3 regions of the Streptomyces sp. R44 genome follow, and region 2 is predicted to be linked to each of the others. Evidence: riboswitches for the same ligand, from Rfam matches in the RefSeq annotation. Region 2 holds a riboswitch; each other region holds the start of a gene.
What was found. A riboswitch is a leader RNA that binds a small molecule or an ion and turns the genes downstream of it on or off. The one in region 2 is predicted to bind thiamine pyrophosphate.

Region 1 (5,534 bases), 2.0 Mb from region 2:
TCGTAGAGGACGACACCGCAGGCGTACACGTCCGCGCGGGTGTCGGCGGTGCCGTGCTCGATCTGCTCCGGCGCGAGGTACGAGACCGTGCCGAGGACCGCGCCGGTGGTGGCGGTCGCCGAGCCCACGGCCCGTACGAGGCCGAAGTCGGCGACCTTCACCCGGCCGTCGTCCCCTATCAGGACGTTCTCCGGCTTCATGTCGCGGTGCACGAACCCGGCCCGGTGTGCGGCGCCGAGCGCGGCGAGCACCGGCTCCAGGATGTCGAGCGCGGCACGGGGCGAGAGGGCGCCGCGCTCGCGCAGGACGTCGCGGAGGGTGCAGCCGGCGACGTACTCCATCGCCAGATAGACGTACGCGCCCTCGGCGCCCTGGTCGAAGACGCCGACGACGTTGGGGTGCGCGAGCCGGGCGACGGACTTCGCCTCGCGGATGAAACGCTCGACGAAGGCTGCGTCGGTGGCGAGGTCGGGGTGCATCACCTTGAGCGCGAGGACGCGGTCGAGGCGGGTGTCGACGGCCCGGTAGACCGTGGCCATCCCGCCGACGGCGATGCGCGCGTCGACGCGGTAGCGGCCGTCGAGCAGCCGCCCGACGAGGGGGTCCTGAAGGGTCGTGTCCACGGCGACGAGTCTACGAGGGCGGTAGGGGGTGCCGGTCCTGGCGGCGCCTACTGCAGCGCACCTGTGACGCGCGGTGCCCCGCCCACCCCCCCGTGTGGGCAATCGTCCCGCTGGGGCGGGACGGGTGGGCACACGGGACGGCGCCCTTCAGCGGCGCCTCCGCGTTCCGCGCCTGGACCCGTGCCACCAGCGCGGCGCGCATCCGGTGCGGGTTCAGGCCCGGGAGCCTCTGGCGCCGGCAGGGGCGCCGTTCCGTTGTGCCCACCCGTTCCGCCCCGGCGGAACGCATGCCCACAACGGGGGTGGGTGTCAGAACGCTGGGCGTTCGGGGTCCAGGTGGGCCTGGCCCGTGGTGGGGGAGGACGGTTCGGCGAAGTGGCGGCGGGGGATGCGGCCCGCCCGGTGGGCCAGGCGCCCCGCCTCCACCGCGTGCCGCATGGCCCCGGCCATGAGCACCGGCTCCTGCGCCCGCGTCACCGCCGACGCCAGCATCACCGCCGCGCACCCCAGCTCCATCGCGAGCGCCGCGTCCGACGCCGTTCCCGCGCCCGCGTCGAGGATCACCGGGACCTCGGCCCGTTCCACGATGAGCTGGAAGTTGTGCGGGTTGCGGATGCCGAGCCCGGAGCCGATGGGGGAGCCGAGCGGCATGATCGCGGCGCAGCCCACGTCCTCCAGCTTCCGGGCCAGGACGGGGTCGTCGTTGGTGTAGGGGAGGACGGTGAAGCCGTCGTCGACCAGGGTCTCGGCCGCTGCCAGGAGTTCCTCGCCGTCCGGGAGGAGGGTGCGCTCGTCGGCGACGACCTCCAGCTTGATCCAGTCCGTGCCCAGCGCCTCCCTCGCCAGCCGCGCCGTGAGCACGGCCTCGCCCGCCGTGTAGCAGCCGGCCGTGTTCGGCAGGACCCGGATGCCGAGGCGCTCCAGGACGGAGAGGACCGAGCCCTGGACCGTCGGGTCCAGGCGCCGCATGGCGACCGTCGTCAGCTCCGTACCGCTGGCGACGAGGGAGCGTTCCAGGACGTCGAGGCTGGGGGCGCCGCCGGTGCCCATGATCAGGCGGGAGGAGAACTCCGTACCGCCGAGGGTGAAGACGTCGTCGGACATCCCTCAGCCTCCCTGTACTGCCGTGAGGACTTCCACCCGGTCGCCCTCGCCCAGCAGCGTCGTGGCCCACTCGCCGCGCGGTACGACCGTCTCGTTGAGCGCCGCCGCGACCCCGGACGGGGCCGTGGTGAGGGTCGCGACGAGGGCGTCGAGGGCGACGGGCCCCGCCAGGACCCGGGGCTCTCCGTTCACGGACACGTTCATGCGGGCTGCTCCTGACGTACAGGGGAGAAACGGCGGGGGGTGAAGGGGCGCGCCTCGTCGGGGAGCGCGCCCGTGGTGAGCGCCTCGGCCATGACGTCGCCGGTGACGGGGGTGAGCAGCACCCCGTTGCGGTAGTGGCCGGTGGCCAGGTGCAGGCCGGGCAGGGCGGTGGGGCCGAGGAGCGGCGCGTTGTCGGGGGAGCCGGGGCGCAGCCCGGCACAGGTCTCCGTGAGCGGCAGTTCCGTGAGGCCCGGGACCAGCTCGTGGGCGTCGCGGAGGAGTTCGTACACCCCGCCCGCCGTCACCGTGGTGTCCCAGCCCAGCTCCTCGCTGGTGGCGCCGACGACGAGCTCGCCGTTCTCGCGGGGCACCAGGTAGACGTGGCTGCCGCGGACGACGGCCCGCACGGTGCGGGAGAGGAAGGGGGCGTACGGCGCGGGGACGCGGAGCCGCAGGACCTGGCCCTTCACGGGGCGGACCGGCGGCAGCACCTCCTCCGGCACGCCCGCGAGCCGCCCGCTGAGGCTGCCCGCGGCGAGCACGACCTGGTCGGCCGTCAGCTCCTCGCCGCCGGTGAGGCGGACGCCGCGTGCCCGGTCGCGTACGACCGAGAGGCGCTCCGCCAGCGTGCGGTGGAAGACCACTCCGGCCCGCTCGCAGGCCGTCACGAGCGCGGCGGCCAGTCGGCGCGGGTCGACCTGGTGGTCGCCGTCGACCCGCAGCCCGCCGCGCACGCCGGGCGCCAGCATCGGTTCGAGGCGGCGGCACTCGCGGCCGCTGAGCCATTCGGAGACGAGCCCGCAGCGGGTCTGCAGGGCGTGCAGTTCGCGCAGGTGGGCCCGGTCGTCGGCGTCGAGGGCGACGGCGAGGGTGCCGCAGGCCCGGTAGCCGACGTCGTGGCCGGCGGCTTCCTCCAGTTCGGCGGCGAACGCGGGGTAGCGGGCGGCGGAGGCGAGGTTGAGCCCGAGCAGGGTCTCCTCGCCGTAGTGGAGTTCGGTGACGGCGGCGAGCATGCCGGCCGCGACCCGCGCGGCCCCGCCGCCCGGATCCGGGTCGACGACGGCGGTGCGCAGTCCGCGCTGCGCGGCCCGCCAGGCCGTGACCAGGCCGATGATGCCGCCCCCGACCACGAGGACATCGGAAGAACGCATGGGCGTCCAGCCCCTCCCTTCGCCGGCATGACCCGGATCAGGTTCGTACGGTCGGAGGCCGTCCCAGCCTCCCTCTCAGCCCGGTGCGTCCGGGCTCCCGCGAGTGCTTTACGCCCGCCAGACTAGCCCGCGTCGATACCGGGCCACAGACCCCTCCCTTCCTGACGGTCCGTCAGATGCGTAAGGTGGTCGGGTGAGCGAGCAGAAGCAGGCCCAGCAGCACGTCGTGATCGTCGGCGCCGGAATGGCGGGCGTCCAGACCGCCGTCGCCCTGCGCGAGCAGGGCTTCACCGGCCCCCTGACCCTCATCGGGGCCGAACCCCACCAGCCCTACGACCGGCCCCCGCTCTCCAAGGCGATCCTCCTCGGCAAGGCCGAGGACTCCGCCTTCGAGATCGACTTCGAGGACCTCGGCATCGAGCTCCGCCTCGGCCTGGACGTCACCGGGCTGCGCGCCGCCGACCACGAGATCGACACCGAGGCCGGGCCCGTCGCCTACGACACCCTCGTCGTCGCCACCGGCGCCCACCCCGTCACCCTGCCCGGCGCCGAGGGCGTCCCCGGGGTCCATCTGCTGCGCACCCTCGACGACGCCGTGCGCCTCGGCCCCGTCCTGGAGCGCCGACACTCCGTCGTGGTGGTCGGCGCCGGCTGGATCGGCGCCGAGTTCGCCACCGCCGCGCGCGAGGCGGGCTGCGCCGTCACCGTCGTCGAGGCCGCCGACCGCCCCCTCGCCGGAGCCCTGCCCGCCGAGGTCACCGCCCCCATGGCCGAGTGGTACGGGGCGAACGGCGCCGAACTCCTCACCCGCGCGCGCGTGCACACCGTCGAGCCCGGCCGCGTCGTCCTCGCCGACGGCCGCGAGATCGCCGCCGACGCCGTCGTCGTCGGCATCGGCGCCCGCCCCGCCACGAGCTGGCTCACCGGCTCCGGCATCGCCCTCGACCCGAGCGGCGCCATCACCGCCGACGACCGGCTGCGCACCTCCCTGCCCGATGTGTACGCCGTCGGCGACTGCGCCTCCTTCCCCTCCGCCCGCTACGGCGAGCGCCTCCTCGTCCACCACTGGGACAACGCGCTCCAGGGCCCGCGCGCGGTCGCCGCGGCGATCACCGGGGCCACCGACGCCCCGTACGACCCGGTGCCGTACTTCTGGTCCGAGCAGTTCGGCCGCTTCGTCCAGTACGCCGGGCACCACGCGCACGCGGACGAGCTGGTGTGGCGCGGCGCCCCGGCCGACGAGGCCTGGTCCGTGCTCTGGCTGCGCGCCGGGGTGCCGGTGGCCCTCCTCGCGGTCGGTCGCCCCCGCGACCTGGCCCAGGGTCGCAAGCTCATCGAGGCCGCCGTCCCGGTCGACCCGGAGCGCGCCGCGGACCCGTCCGTCCCCCTGAAGGCGGCAGTCCGGTAGGGCCCGACTACCGGCTGTCAGTCCGGGATGGCAGGCTTGTCCTGTGACCGAGATTGACGTAAAGATCGATGCGCTCGTCCCCGCCTGGCTCTACGTGCCCGACATCGCGGAGATGCTCGATGTCGACGTGGTGCGCGTGCGGCAGCTGATCAAGGACGGCCAGCTCATCGCCGTGCGCCGCGGCGAGAACAACGCCCTGCAGATCCCCGCTGCCTTCATCCAGGGCGACAAGATCGTCAAGGGTCTCGTCGGGCTGCTGACCGTGCTGCGGGACGACGGCTTCACCAACGAGGAGATGCTGGAGTGGCTCTTCACTCCGGACGAGAGCCTGCCGGGCACGCCCGCGCAGGCGCTCAACGAGAATCGCGGCACGGAGGTGAAGCGCCGCGCCCAGGCGCTCGCCATCTGACGCCCGCGCGCTGACGCACCCACGCACCGAAGACACCACCCGCGGGTGTCGCGGAGCCCGGCCTCTTCACGGCCGGGCGCCGCGGCACCGGCGCACGAACGGGGGGAACCCACCCATGTCCACGCCTCGTGAGCGGCTCGCCGACGCCCGCCTCTACCTGTGCACCGACGCCCGGAAGCGCCAGGGCGACCTGCCCGCCTTCCTCGACGCCGTGCTCTCCTCCGGCGTGGACATCGTGCAGCTCCGCGACAAGGGCATGGAGGCCGGTGAGGAGCTGGAGCACCTCGCCGTCTTCGCCGAGGCCGCCCGCCGGCACGGCAAGCTCCTCGCCGTGAACGACCGGGCCGACGTCGCCCACGCCATCGGCTCCGACGTCCTCCACCTCGGCCAGGGCGACCTGCCCGTGCCCGCCGCCCGCGCGATCCTCGGCGACGAGCTGCTGATCGGCCGCTCCTGCCACGCCGAGACCGAGGTCGCCGCGGCCGCCGCCGAGCCGGGCGTGGACTACTTCTGCACCGGACCCTGCTGGCCCACCCCCACCAAGCCCGGACGGTACGCGCCGGGGCTCGGCCTCGTGCGGTACGCGGCGGAGCTGGCGCAGGACCGGCCCTGGTTCGCCATCGGCGGCATCGACG
Region 2 (5,534 bases):
GACCGACCCGCCGCCGGACCCGCCGACGCCCTGAGGGTCGGCGGGTCCGGCGGATCGGCGGATCGGCGGATCGGCGGATCGGCGGATCGGCGGATCGGCGGATCGGCGGATCCAGGGGGGCGCTGCTCGTTACGCCTCGGCCAGCGGCAGGTAGACGCGGTTGCCGCTCGCTGCGAACTCGGCCGACTTCTCCGCCATGCCGGCCTCGATCTCCTGCTGCGTGCCGCCGTGCTCGCGGCGGATGTCCTGGGAGATCTTCATCGAGCAGAACTTCGGCCCGCACATCGAGCAGAAGTGCGCCGTCTTCGCGGGCTCCGCCGGGAGCGTCTCGTCGTGGAACTCGCGGGCGGTGTCCGGGTCGAGGGCCAGGTTGAACTGGTCCTCCCAGCGGAACTCGAAGCGCGCGTCCGACAGCGCGTCGTCCCACTCCTGCGCGCCCGGGTGGCCCTTGGCGAGGTCCGCCGCGTGGGCCGCGATCTTGTACGTGATGACGCCCGTCTTCACGTCGTCGCGGTTCGGCAGGCCCAGGTGCTCCTTGGGCGTGACGTAGCAGAGCATCGCCGTGCCCCACCAGGCGATCATCGCCGCGCCGATGCCTGAGGTGATGTGGTCGTACGCCGGGGCGACGTCCGTGGTCAGCGGACCGAGGGTGTAGAACGGCGCCTCCTCGCAGATCTCCTGCTGGAGGTCGATGTTCTCCTTGATCTTGTGCATCGGGACGTGGCCCGGGCCCTCGATCATCGTCTGCACGTTGTGCCGCTTGGCGATCGTGTTCAGCTCGCCGAGCGTCCGCAGCTCCGCGAACTGCGCCTCGTCGTTGGCGTCCGCGATCGAGCCGGGGCGCAGACCGTCGCCGAGCGAGTAGGTGACGTCGTACGCCGCCAGGATCTCGCAGAGCTCCTCGAAGTTCGTGTAGAGGAAGTTCTCCTTGTGGTGCGCCAGGCACCAGGCGGCCATGATCGAGCCGCCGCGCGAGACGATGCCGGTCTTGCGGCGCGCGGTGAGCGGCACGTACGGCAGGAGCACGCCGGCGTGCACCGTCATGTAGTCGACGCCCTGCTCGGCCTGCTCGATGACCGTGTCCTTGTAGATCTCCCAGGTCAGCTCCTCGGCCTTGCCATCGACCTTCTCCAGGGCCTGGTAGAGCGGCACGGTGCCGATCGGCACGGGGGAGTTGCGCAGCACCCACTCGCGGGTGGTGTGGATGTTGCGGCCGGTGGAGAGGTCCATGACCGTGTCGGCGCCCCACTTGGTCGCCCAGGTCATCTTCTCCACCTCCTCCTCGATGGAGGAGGTGACGGCGGAGTTGCCGATGTTGGCGTTGACCTTCACCAGGAACCGCTTGCCGATGATCATCGGCTCGATCTCCGGGTGGTTCACGTTCGCCGGCAGCACGGCGCGACCCGCGGCGATCTCCTCCCGTACGACCTCGGGGGAGACGTTCTCGCGGATCGCCACGTACTCCATCTCCGGGGTGATCTCCCCCCGGCGGGCGTACGCGAGCTGGGTCACGGCCTGGCCGCTGCGGCCACGGCGCGGCAGACGGGGGCGGCCGGGGAAGACGGCGTCGAGGTTCTTCAGCCCACCGCCGCGCGGCGAGGTGTGCTTGATGCCGTCGTCCTCGGGGCGGACCGGGCGGCCCGCGTACTCCTCGGTGTCGCCGCGCGCGATGATCCAGTTCTCGCGCAGCGGCGGAAGGCCCCGCCGGACGTCGGTGTCGATGGCGGGGTCGGTGTACGGGCCGGACGTGTCGTACAGCGTGACGTCCTTGCCGTTGGTGAGGTGCACCTGACGGACGGGCACCCGGAGGTCGGGGCGCGAGCCCTGGACGTACCCCTTGTGCCAGCCCGGCGTGCGCTCCTGCCCGTCGGTCTGGTTCTGGTCGGAGGCAGGCGTGCGTGCATCCTGAATGGTCATGAGACCGATCTCCCTACGCCGGCATTACCCGGTAACAGGTTCGGCGGTCGGCGCAGCCTCCTCCCGTACGTGCGTACGGTGATCAGCGCCCTCTCAGCCCGGTGCTCCGAGCTCCCGCGTGTGCAAAGGTGCCACCACGCTAGCGTCATCCTTGGCGTGCTGAACAGTGGGCCCCCGCCGTTCTTGCGATGATCGGTCGGTGACTTCCCCCCAGCAGACCCCCGAACCTCATGGCCACGGGCACTCCCATTCCCACAGCCACGGCCCCGCCACGCCCGTCTCTCGGCATCTGCGCAGAGTCATCGCCGCGATCCTGATCCCCTTCGCCACCGCGGTCGTCGTGGGGCTCGTGGTCCTCTGGCCGGGTGGCGCCCCGGCGCACGAGCGCACCGGCGTCGGCTTCGACCGGCAGACTCAGCAGGGCAAGGTCGTCTCCGTCGAGCACGTCGACTGCAAGGACGTGAACGCCGCCCAGGTCCCGCCGACCGGCGACACCTCGACTCCGGAGGGCCGCGAGGCGGTCAACGGCCGGCAGGGACAGTGCGAGAAGGCGACGATCGAGGTCACCAGCGGCCCGGACAAGGGGCGGAGGTTCGTCGAGATCGTGCAGCCGGACGCCCCGCGTCAACTGCACGAGGGCCAGCGCGTGGTGGTGGCGTACGCCCCCGACGCCCCGCGCGACCTGCAGTACTCGGTGACCGATGTGAACCGCAAGCTGCCGTTGGCGGTGCTCGCGGGCATCTTCGCCGTCGCGGTCGTGCTGGTCGGTCGGATGCGGGGCGTCATGGCGCTCATCGCGCTCGCCGTGAGCTTCCTCGTGCTGACGTACTTCATCCTTCCGGCGATCCTGGAGGGGTCGAACCCGCTGGTCGTGGCGGTGGTCGGGTCGAGCGCGATCATGCTGATCGCGCTCTACATGTGCCACGGCCTCTCGGCCCGCACCTCGGTCGCCGTGCTCGGCACACTGATCTCACTGCTCCTGATCGGTCTGCTGGGCTCGCTCTTCATCGGCTGGACCTCGCTCAGCGGCAACACCGACGACTACACCGGTCTGATCCACGGCCTGTATCCGGAGATCGACATGTCCGGTCTGCTCCTGGCCGGGATCATCATCGGTTCGCTCGGTGTGCTCGACGACGTGACGGTGACCCAGACATCGGCCGTCTGGGAGCTGCACCAGGCGGATCCGGGGATGGGTCCGCGCGGTCTGTACCGGGCCGGGATCCGGATCGGCCGCGACCACATCGCCTCGGTCGTGAACACCCTGGTGCTCGCCTACGCGGGCGCCGCCCTGCCGCTGCTGCTGCTCTTCTCCATCGCCCAGAGCAGCATGGGGACGGTGGCGAACAGCGAGCTGGTCGCCGAGGAGATCGTCCGGACGCTGGTCGGGTCGATCGGTCTGGTGGCGTCCGTTCCGGTCACCACGGTGCTCGCGGCGCTGGTCGTCTCCGCCGACCGGCCGGCTTCCGACGGCGTGAAGCCCGCGGCGGTACGGGGAGGGCGGCGCCGCCGCGCCAAGTGAGGTGTGCGTGCTGAGGGCTCGGGCCGGCCCGGCTCGGGGAGGGTCCGGCTCGAACGGTCTCGCGCAGGCGGGACGGCTCGGCTGAGGCGGCTCGGCTGAGGCGGCTCGGGCCGGCCGGCTCAGCGCGGGCCCGCTCAGGCGGGCCCGGCGTTCTCTTCGGCCAGAATCCGGCCCAGTGCGGCCTCCAGGTTGTCCTCGAAGTCGCCCAGTGTCCGTTCCTGACCGAGCGGAACCAGCTTGTCCGTTCGGTCGAGGAAGGCGACGAGCGGCGGCGCGCTGGCCCGGAAGAGCGCGCGGTCGCCGCCCACCTGGAGCCGGATGGAGACGTCCGAGAGTCCCTCCGGCTCCGTCGGGGCGATGTGCACATCGCCGTCCCCACTCGGCCGGTTGATCCCGTCGAGCAGCAGTTCCCGTCCGAACGCCCAGGTCACGGGCGCGTCTCCGGGAAGGTGGAAGGTCATCCGCACCGCGTAGGGATCCCGGGTCTCATATCGGAGTTCGACCGGGATCTTGAAGGAGAGCTCCTCGGAGACGAGGAAGCTCATCAGGACCTCGGCCTGAACCGACTCTCGCATCATGTACCCCGCAGTAGATGAAGCAGTTGTGTAAACACAGCTGCTGAAAGCTGTGACCGAAACGGCCAGGAATGATCCCCCGTGGCCCTCTTGACGCAATCGTGCTGTACGCGCTAGCAGATCACAAGGAGTGATTTTTCAGATACTGATAGAGAACGCGAGTGAACCGAAGAGCCTTCCGATCTCGTTACGTAGCCGCTCGACTGCTGGGAGCAACCGTTCTTCCTGGTGAAGGGGGAGGGAAATGGCCATGGCGGCCGCCGTGGAGCCCGCGGTGATGGGAATGGCGGCACAGACCGTGCCGAGCGCATATTCCTGACGCTCCACCACGGGTTCCATTCGGTCCAAACTGCCCAAACGCTCCAAAAAGACACGCTGGTTACGCACCGTGTACGGAGTGATGGCTTCCACCGGGTGGCGATCAAGGTGGTCTTGACGAGATTTCAGATCGAGTTGACTCAGCAGGCACTGCCCGATCGCGTGGGCGTGCGCGGTCTCGCGGAAATCGGCCCATTCCTCCACCGCGGGGGCGTTGGAGGTGTCGGCGACAGCGACGAGCTCGATCTCCCCCTCGCGGTAGAGGGCGAAGTAGATGGGTACACCGATCTCGTCCCGCCAGTGGGCCAGGGAGTCTTCGATCTTGATGCGACGATTCTGCACATCTCCGCCGCCGGCCAGTCGGACGGCGGCGTCGCCAAGGACGAACACACCCTTGTCCCGGAGCAGATAGCCCTCGTGTGTCAGGGTGCGGAGCAGGTGGTACGTGGTGGGCAGCGGAAGGCCCGTCTCACGGGCGAGCTGCTTGGCCGGGGCACCCTCCGCATGGGAGGCGACGGCCTCCAGGAGTCTCAGCGCCCGCTGCACCGAGCCGATCAGGGTAGGCGCAGCCGTCTGCGTAGCCGTGGCCAAAGGTCACCCCCAGGCGTGACGACGGATGCAGTGCACCCGCCCGCGGGGGCCGCCCCCGCGCGGCCGCCGGGCCTGGGAAACCGCTGGTCAGTATGGAGGTCTACGCCTGTAGTCCCCAACGCGGCGGAGAGATTCCACTCTAGTGGCAGCTCCAGGGCCCATACCCTGATTAGCCCGGCGCGTTCCCTCGCCCGGGCTAATGCCCTCCATCGGCTTCATACTGATGAGTAGCTTGTGCTACCAGTCCTCGCGCGACTTGGCGGAGGAGCTGAACTTGCGTACGACGTAGATCAGTCCGGCGACGAGGGCCGCGAAGAGCAGCACCTTGAAGAGCACGGCGACCACGAAGGTCAGGACGCTGGTGATCAGTCCGCCGAAGACGAACAGGGCTAGGAGGGGTATGGCGACCCACTTCACCCACCAGGGCATCCCCGCGAGAATCTCTCGTACGGCCATCGTCCCTACCTCGCTCTCGAAGAAACGCTCGGCGCACTCCGCGCCCGAACACTCTCCAGGCTAGGGGCGGGAGGAAGCCCATGGGGGCCCTGCGGCCCCCGCTCTCCCCTGATCCGACCCCTAGGGGCTCAGGGGGCCTCCACCCCACGGCTCTC
Region 3 (5,534 bases), 1.7 Mb from region 2:
CGAGCAGCCGGGCCACCGCCACCGGCAGCGTCGGGCTCTCGGGCCGGGCGATGAAGACGGTCGCCCCGAACTCGCCGAGCGACACCGCGAACGCGAACCCGGCCGCGATGAGCAGCGCCCGCCGCACCAGCGGCAGGTCCACCTCCCGCCAGGCCCGCCAGGGCGAGGCGCCGAGCACGGCCGAGGCCTCCCGCAGCCGCTCGTCCACCGCGCGAAGCACCGGCAGCATCGTCCGTACGACGAAGGGGACGCCGACGAGGGCCTGGGCGAGCGGTACGAGGATCCAGCTGGCCCGCAGGTCGAACGGCGGCTCGTCGAGCGTGATGAGGAAACCGAAGCCGACGGTGACGGCGGAGACCCCGAGCGGCAGCATGAGCAGCGCGTCGAAGCCCCGCACGAGCCTTCCGGCCCGCCGCCGGGTGAGCGCCGCCGCCGCGAGTCCGCCGATCAGCACGGCGATGGCGGTCGCGGCCACCGCGTACCGCAGCGAGTTCCCGATCGCCTCCAGGGGCGGGACGAGGAAGGTCCCGGACTCGTCGAGCGAGCCGAGCGCCCGGTAGTAGCCGAGACCGTACCCGTCCGGCCCGGCGAAGGACCGCTCCACGAGGACACCGAGCGGCAGCAGGATCAGCAGGGCCACCGAGACGAGAACACCGGCGAGCAGCGCCCACTGGCCGGCGCCGCGCGGCCGGCGCGCCGTCGACTCGGGCGGTACGAGCCGGAGCGCGGTCTCGCGCCGCCGTACCGTCCAGGCGTGCACACCGAGGATCACGCCTACGGCCACGAACTGCACGAGGGTGAGCACGGCGGCCGTGGGCAGGTCGAGCAGCCGGGCGGTCTGCCGGTAGATCTCGGCTTCCAGCGTGGAGTACGCGTCCCCGCCGAGGATCTGTACGACGCCGAAGGAGGTGAAGGTGAAGAGGAAGACCATCAGGGCGGCCGCCGCCACCGCCGGCACGAGCGCGGGCAGCGTCACCGTCCGCCAGGCCGTCCAGCGCGAGGCGCCGAGGACCCGGGCGGCTTCCTCCTGGCGCGGGTCGAGCTGCGACCAGAGGCCGCCGACGGTGCGGACGACGACCGCGTAGTTGAAGAAGACGTGCGCGAGGAGGATCGCCCACACGCTGGTGTCGAGGCGCAGCCCCCACAACTCGTCGGTGAGCCCGTTCCGGCCGACGAGCGCGAGGAACGCCGTGCCGACGAGGACGGTCGGCAGCACGAACGGCACGGTGACGACGGCCCGCAGCACGCTCTTGCCGGGGAAGTCGAAGCGGGCGAAGACGTACGCGCCGGGCAGCGCGACCAGGAGGGTGAGCCCGGTGGAGGCGAGCGCCTGCCACACGGTGAAGCCGAGCACGTCGAGGATGTCCGGTCGGCTGAGCGTCTCGCCGATCCGGCCGAACCGCCAGGCGCCGTCGGGCCGCAGCCCCCGGTCCACGATGGACACGACGGGCCAGGCGAAGAAGACCCCGAAGAACGCGACGGGCAGGGCCATGAGGCCCAGCCGCGTCGCGCTCCCCTTGAGGTCGCGGGTCACTTCAGGACGAGCGACGACCACTGCTGGATCCACGGGTCACGCTTCTCGGCGATCTTCTCGGGCGCCATGGTCTCCGGCTTCTCGATCACCACGCCGTGCTTGGTGAAGAGCTCCGGCAGGGCCGCGTCCTTCGCCACCGGGTTGACGAACATCTGGAGCGGCATGTCCTCCTGGAACTTCTTGGAGATCAGGAAGTCGATGAGCGCCTTGCCGCCCTCGGGGTTCTTCGCGCCGTTCAGCAGGCCCGCGAACTCGGTCTGCCGGAAGCAGGTGCCGGTGGAGACACCGGTGGGCGCCACCTTCGGCTGCGGCTCGCCGTACAGCACCTCGGCCGGAGGGCTGGAGGCGTACGAGACGACCAGCGGCCGGTCGCCCTTGGCCTGCTTGCCGCCGGCCGAGCCGGAGAACTCCTGGTTGTAGGCGAGCTCCCAGCTGTCGACGGTCTTCACGCCGTTGGCCTTGAGCTTCTTCCAGTAGTCCTGCCAGCCCTCGTCGCCGTACTTGGCGGCCGTGCCGAGGAGGAAGCCGAGGCCCGGGGAGGACCGCTCGGGGTTCTCCACCACGAGGAGGTCCTTGTACTCCGGCTCGGCGAGGTCGTCGAAGGTCTGCGGCGGGGCCAGCTTCTTGTCGGCGAAGTACTTCTTGTCGTAGTTGACGCAGATGTCGCCGGAGTCGATCGGGGTGACCCGGTGCTCCTTGTCCAGCTGGTACGCGGCGGGGATCCGGTCCAGGCCCTTCGCCTCGTACGGGACGAAGATCCCGTTGCTCAGGGCGCGGGAGAGGAGCGTGTTGTCGACGCCGAAGAAGACGTCACCCTGCGGGGAGCCCTTGGTGAGGATCTCCTTGTTGACGGCCTCACCGGCGTCGCCGCTCTTCAGCACCTTGACCGTGAAACCGGTCTGCTGGGTGAAGTCCGCGAGCACCTCCTTGGAGGCGTTGAACGAGTCGTGGCTCACCAGCGTCACCGTCTTCGGCGCGGGCTGGTCGGTCTTGCCGGCCGAGCCCCGGACGTCGTCGGTGCCGCACGCGGCGAGACCGGTGATGCCGAGCGCCGCGACGAGCGCGGCGGCGGCGGCCTTCTTGATGCTCACTGGATTCCTCCTGGGTATGACCAGGAAGAGACGCGGCCCTGCCCACGTCCGGCGGACCGGGCGCGGGCAGGGCGCAACAGCTTGAGTTACGACCGAACTTCCTACCCAGAATGACCTGGGCGAGGTTCAGAGGGTCTGCGGTCTACGGTTACCGCACTCTCAGCGCTGTGGCGCTCCCCTGTCGGAATATGGAGATGTGTTCGAGCTCAGACTACAAGGTCAGCGCTCGGCGGCCGCGAGCTGTCCACAGGCACCGTCGATCTCCTGACCGCGGGTGTCCCGCACGGTCACCGGCACGCCGTGGCGGGCGATCGCCTCGACGAAGGCCTTCTCGTCCTCCGGGCGGGAGGCCGTCCACTTCGAGCCGGGCGTCGGGTTCAGCGGGATCAGGTTGACGTGCACCCGCTTGCCCTTGAGGAGGCGGCCGAGGAGGTCGCCGCGCCAGGCCTGGTCGTTGATGTCCCGGATGAGGGCGTACTCGATGGAGATCCGGCGCCCGGACTTCTCCGCGTACTCCCAGGCCGCATCGAGGACCTCGCGGACCTTCCAGCGGGTGTTGACGGGCACGAGGGTGTCGCGGAGCTCGTCGTCCGGGGCGTGCAGCGAGACGGCGAGCCGGCACTTGAAGCCCTCGTCGGCGAAGCGCAGCATCGCGGGGACGAGGCCGACGGTGGAGACGGTGATGCCGCGCTGCGACAGCCCGAGCCCGTCCGGCTCGGGGTCCGTGAGCCGCCGGATGGCGCCGACGACCCGCTTGTAGTTGGCGAGCGGCTCGCCCATGCCCATGAACACGATGTTGGAAAGGCGCGCCGGTCCCCCGGGCACCTCCCCGTCGCGCAGGGAACGCATGCCGTCCACGATCTGGTGCACGATCTCGGCGGTCGACAGGTTCCGGTCGAGCCCCGCCTGCCCGGTCGCGCAGAACGGGCAGTTCATGCCGCAGCCGGCCTGCGAGGAGATGCACATGGTCACCCGGTCCGGGTAGCGCATGAGCACGGACTCCACGAGCGTGCCGTCATGCAGCCGCCACAGGGTCTTACGGGTGGTGTCGTCGTCGCACGAGATGTGCCGCACCACGGACATCAGGTCGGGCAGCAGCTCGCCGGCCAGCTTCTCCCGCGAGGCGGCCGGGATGTCGGTCCACTCGGCGGGGTCGTGCGCGTACCGCGCGAAGTAGTGCGTGGAAAGCTGCTTGGCGCGGAACGGCTTCTCGCCGATCGCGGCGACGGCCTCCTTCCGCTCGGCGGGCGAGAGGTCGGCCAGGTGCCGCGGCGGCTTCTTGGCTCCGCGGGGGGCGACGAAAGTGAGTTCTCCGGGCACTGGACGGGCCACGATCGGGTGTCTCCTCAGACGGCACGAGGTCTGGCATCCCCGCGACGGCGGGGAGCGCGGCATCACGATGCCGAAGCCAGGAGACCTCACTGGACCGTCCTCGCGGCGGCGAGGACGACGGAAGGGCCCGCAGCGCACGCGCCACGAGCCCTTCCAGAGTACCCGCTGTCCGTCAACCCGTTCCGACGAAGATCGCCATCAGCAGCCACACCACCGGCGCCGTCGGCAGCAGCGAGTCCAAACGGTCCATGATGCCGCCGTGGCCCGGCAGCAGCGTGCCCATGTCCTTGATGCCCAGGTCGCGCTTGATCATGGACTCGCCGAGGTCGCCGAGCGTCGCGCTCGCCGCCACCGCGAGGCCGAGGATCAGGCCCTGCCACCAGGCACCCTCGTCGATCATGAACTCCATGCACAGCGCGCCCGCCGCCATGGCGAAGGTCACCGCGCCGAGCAGGCCCTCCCGGGTCTTGCCGGGGCTGATCCGCGGGGCCAGCTTGTGCTTGCCGAAGCGCCAGCCGACCGCGTACGCCCCGGTGTCGCTGACCACGGTCAGGATCAGGAAGGTCAGCACCCGCTGCGGCCCGTCGTCCGCGGTCAGCAGCATCGCCACGAACGTCGCCAGGAACGGCACGTAGAACGCGGCGAAGACCCCCGCCGTGACGTCCTTCAGGTAGCCCTCGGGAGGCTCCGTCATCCGCCAGACGAGCACCGCGAGCGCCGTCAGGGCCATCGCCACCCAGGCGCCCTCGGCGTCCCGGACGTAGCCGGCGACGACCATCGCCGCGCCGCCGACCGCGAGCGGCACCAGCGGCGCCTTGATCGCCTTGCGCTCCTGGAGGCGGGAGGTGAGCTCCCACAGGCCGACGACCACCGCGACCGCTATCACGCCGACGAACGCCGGCTTCCAGATGAACAGCGACGCGATGATGACGGCACCGAGACCGACCCCGACCCCTATGGCCGCGCCCAGGTCGCGCCCCGCGCTCTTCTTCTGCCGTGGCGCCGTCGGCGCGGGCGGCGGAGGCGGGGTGGGGCTGGACATGGGCTCCTGCGGGTGCTCGTGCGGCGTCTCGTCACGGAACAGGGGACCGCTCGGGTGAGCGGCCCCCCGGCCGTGACCGTCCTGGAATCCGCCGGCGGGAACGTCGGGCACGATGGGCATGGGCCGAGTCTGCGCCGCCTGATGCCGATCGTATGCGGGACCCGCCGGGGCAGGCCCCTGGTCGGGTCCGCCGAGGCCTGAACCGGCCGGCGCCCCCCAGGAAGAGTCGTTCATCAGACCTCGAGCAGCTCGGCTTCCTTGTGCTTGAGCAGCTCGTCCACCTGCGCGACGTACTTCGCGGTGGTGTCGTCGAGCTCCTTCTCGGCGCGGCGGCCCTCGTCCTCGCCGACCTCGCCGTCCTTGACGAACTTGTCGATGGTCTCCTTGGCCTTGCGGCGCACCGAGCGGATCGAGATCTTCGAGTCCTCGGCCTTGCCCTTGGCGACCTTGATGTACTCCCGGCGGCGCTCCTCGGTCAGCTCGGGGAACACCACGCGGATGATGTTGCCGTCGTTGCTCGGGTTGACGCCGAGGT

Region 1: linked by a shared signal. The riboswitch ahead of thiO (glycine oxidase ThiO) and the one ahead of thiC (phosphomethylpyrimidine synthase ThiC) in region 2 are both predicted to bind thiamine pyrophosphate.
Region 3: linked by a shared signal. The riboswitch ahead of AB5J54_RS28650 (thiamine ABC transporter substrate binding subunit) and the one ahead of thiC (phosphomethylpyrimidine synthase ThiC) in region 2 are both predicted to bind thiamine pyrophosphate.

What each region holds. Positions count from the first base shown of each region.
Region 1 is NZ_CP163444.1:2,418,244-2,423,777, reverse strand. It holds gene pknB (Stk1 family PASTA domain-containing Ser/Thr kinase) at 1-623, opposite strand, end outside; gene AB5J54_RS11215 (thiazole synthase) at 933-1,727, opposite strand; gene thiS (sulfur carrier protein ThiS) at 1,731-1,931, opposite strand; gene thiO (glycine oxidase ThiO) at 1,928-3,082, opposite strand; TPP riboswitch at 3,080-3,193, opposite strand; gene AB5J54_RS11200 (NAD(P)/FAD-dependent oxidoreductase) at 3,276-4,490, shown strand; gene AB5J54_RS11195 (Rv2175c family DNA-binding protein) at 4,534-4,899, shown strand; gene thiE (thiamine phosphate synthase) at 5,015-5,534, shown strand, end outside.
Region 2 is NZ_CP163444.1:4,397,377-4,402,910, reverse strand. It holds gene AB5J54_RS20390 (hypothetical protein) at 1-34, shown strand, start outside; gene thiC (phosphomethylpyrimidine synthase ThiC) at 130-1,917, opposite strand; TPP riboswitch at 1,911-2,045, opposite strand; gene AB5J54_RS20380 (YibE/F family protein) at 2,117-3,439, shown strand; gene AB5J54_RS20375 (SsgA family sporulation/cell division regulator) at 3,574-4,014, opposite strand; gene AB5J54_RS20370 (IclR family transcriptional regulator) at 4,153-4,923, opposite strand; gene AB5J54_RS20365 (DUF5326 family protein) at 5,161-5,379, opposite strand.
Region 3 is NZ_CP163444.1:6,128,810-6,134,343, reverse strand. It holds gene AB5J54_RS28655 (ABC transporter permease) at 1-1,492, opposite strand, end outside; gene AB5J54_RS28650 (thiamine ABC transporter substrate binding subunit) at 1,531-2,625, opposite strand; TPP riboswitch at 2,706-2,815, opposite strand; gene rlmN (23S rRNA (adenine(2503)-C(2))-methyltransferase RlmN) at 2,845-3,957, opposite strand; gene AB5J54_RS28640 (phosphatidate cytidylyltransferase) at 4,130-5,233, opposite strand; gene frr (ribosome recycling factor) at 5,233-5,534, opposite strand, start outside.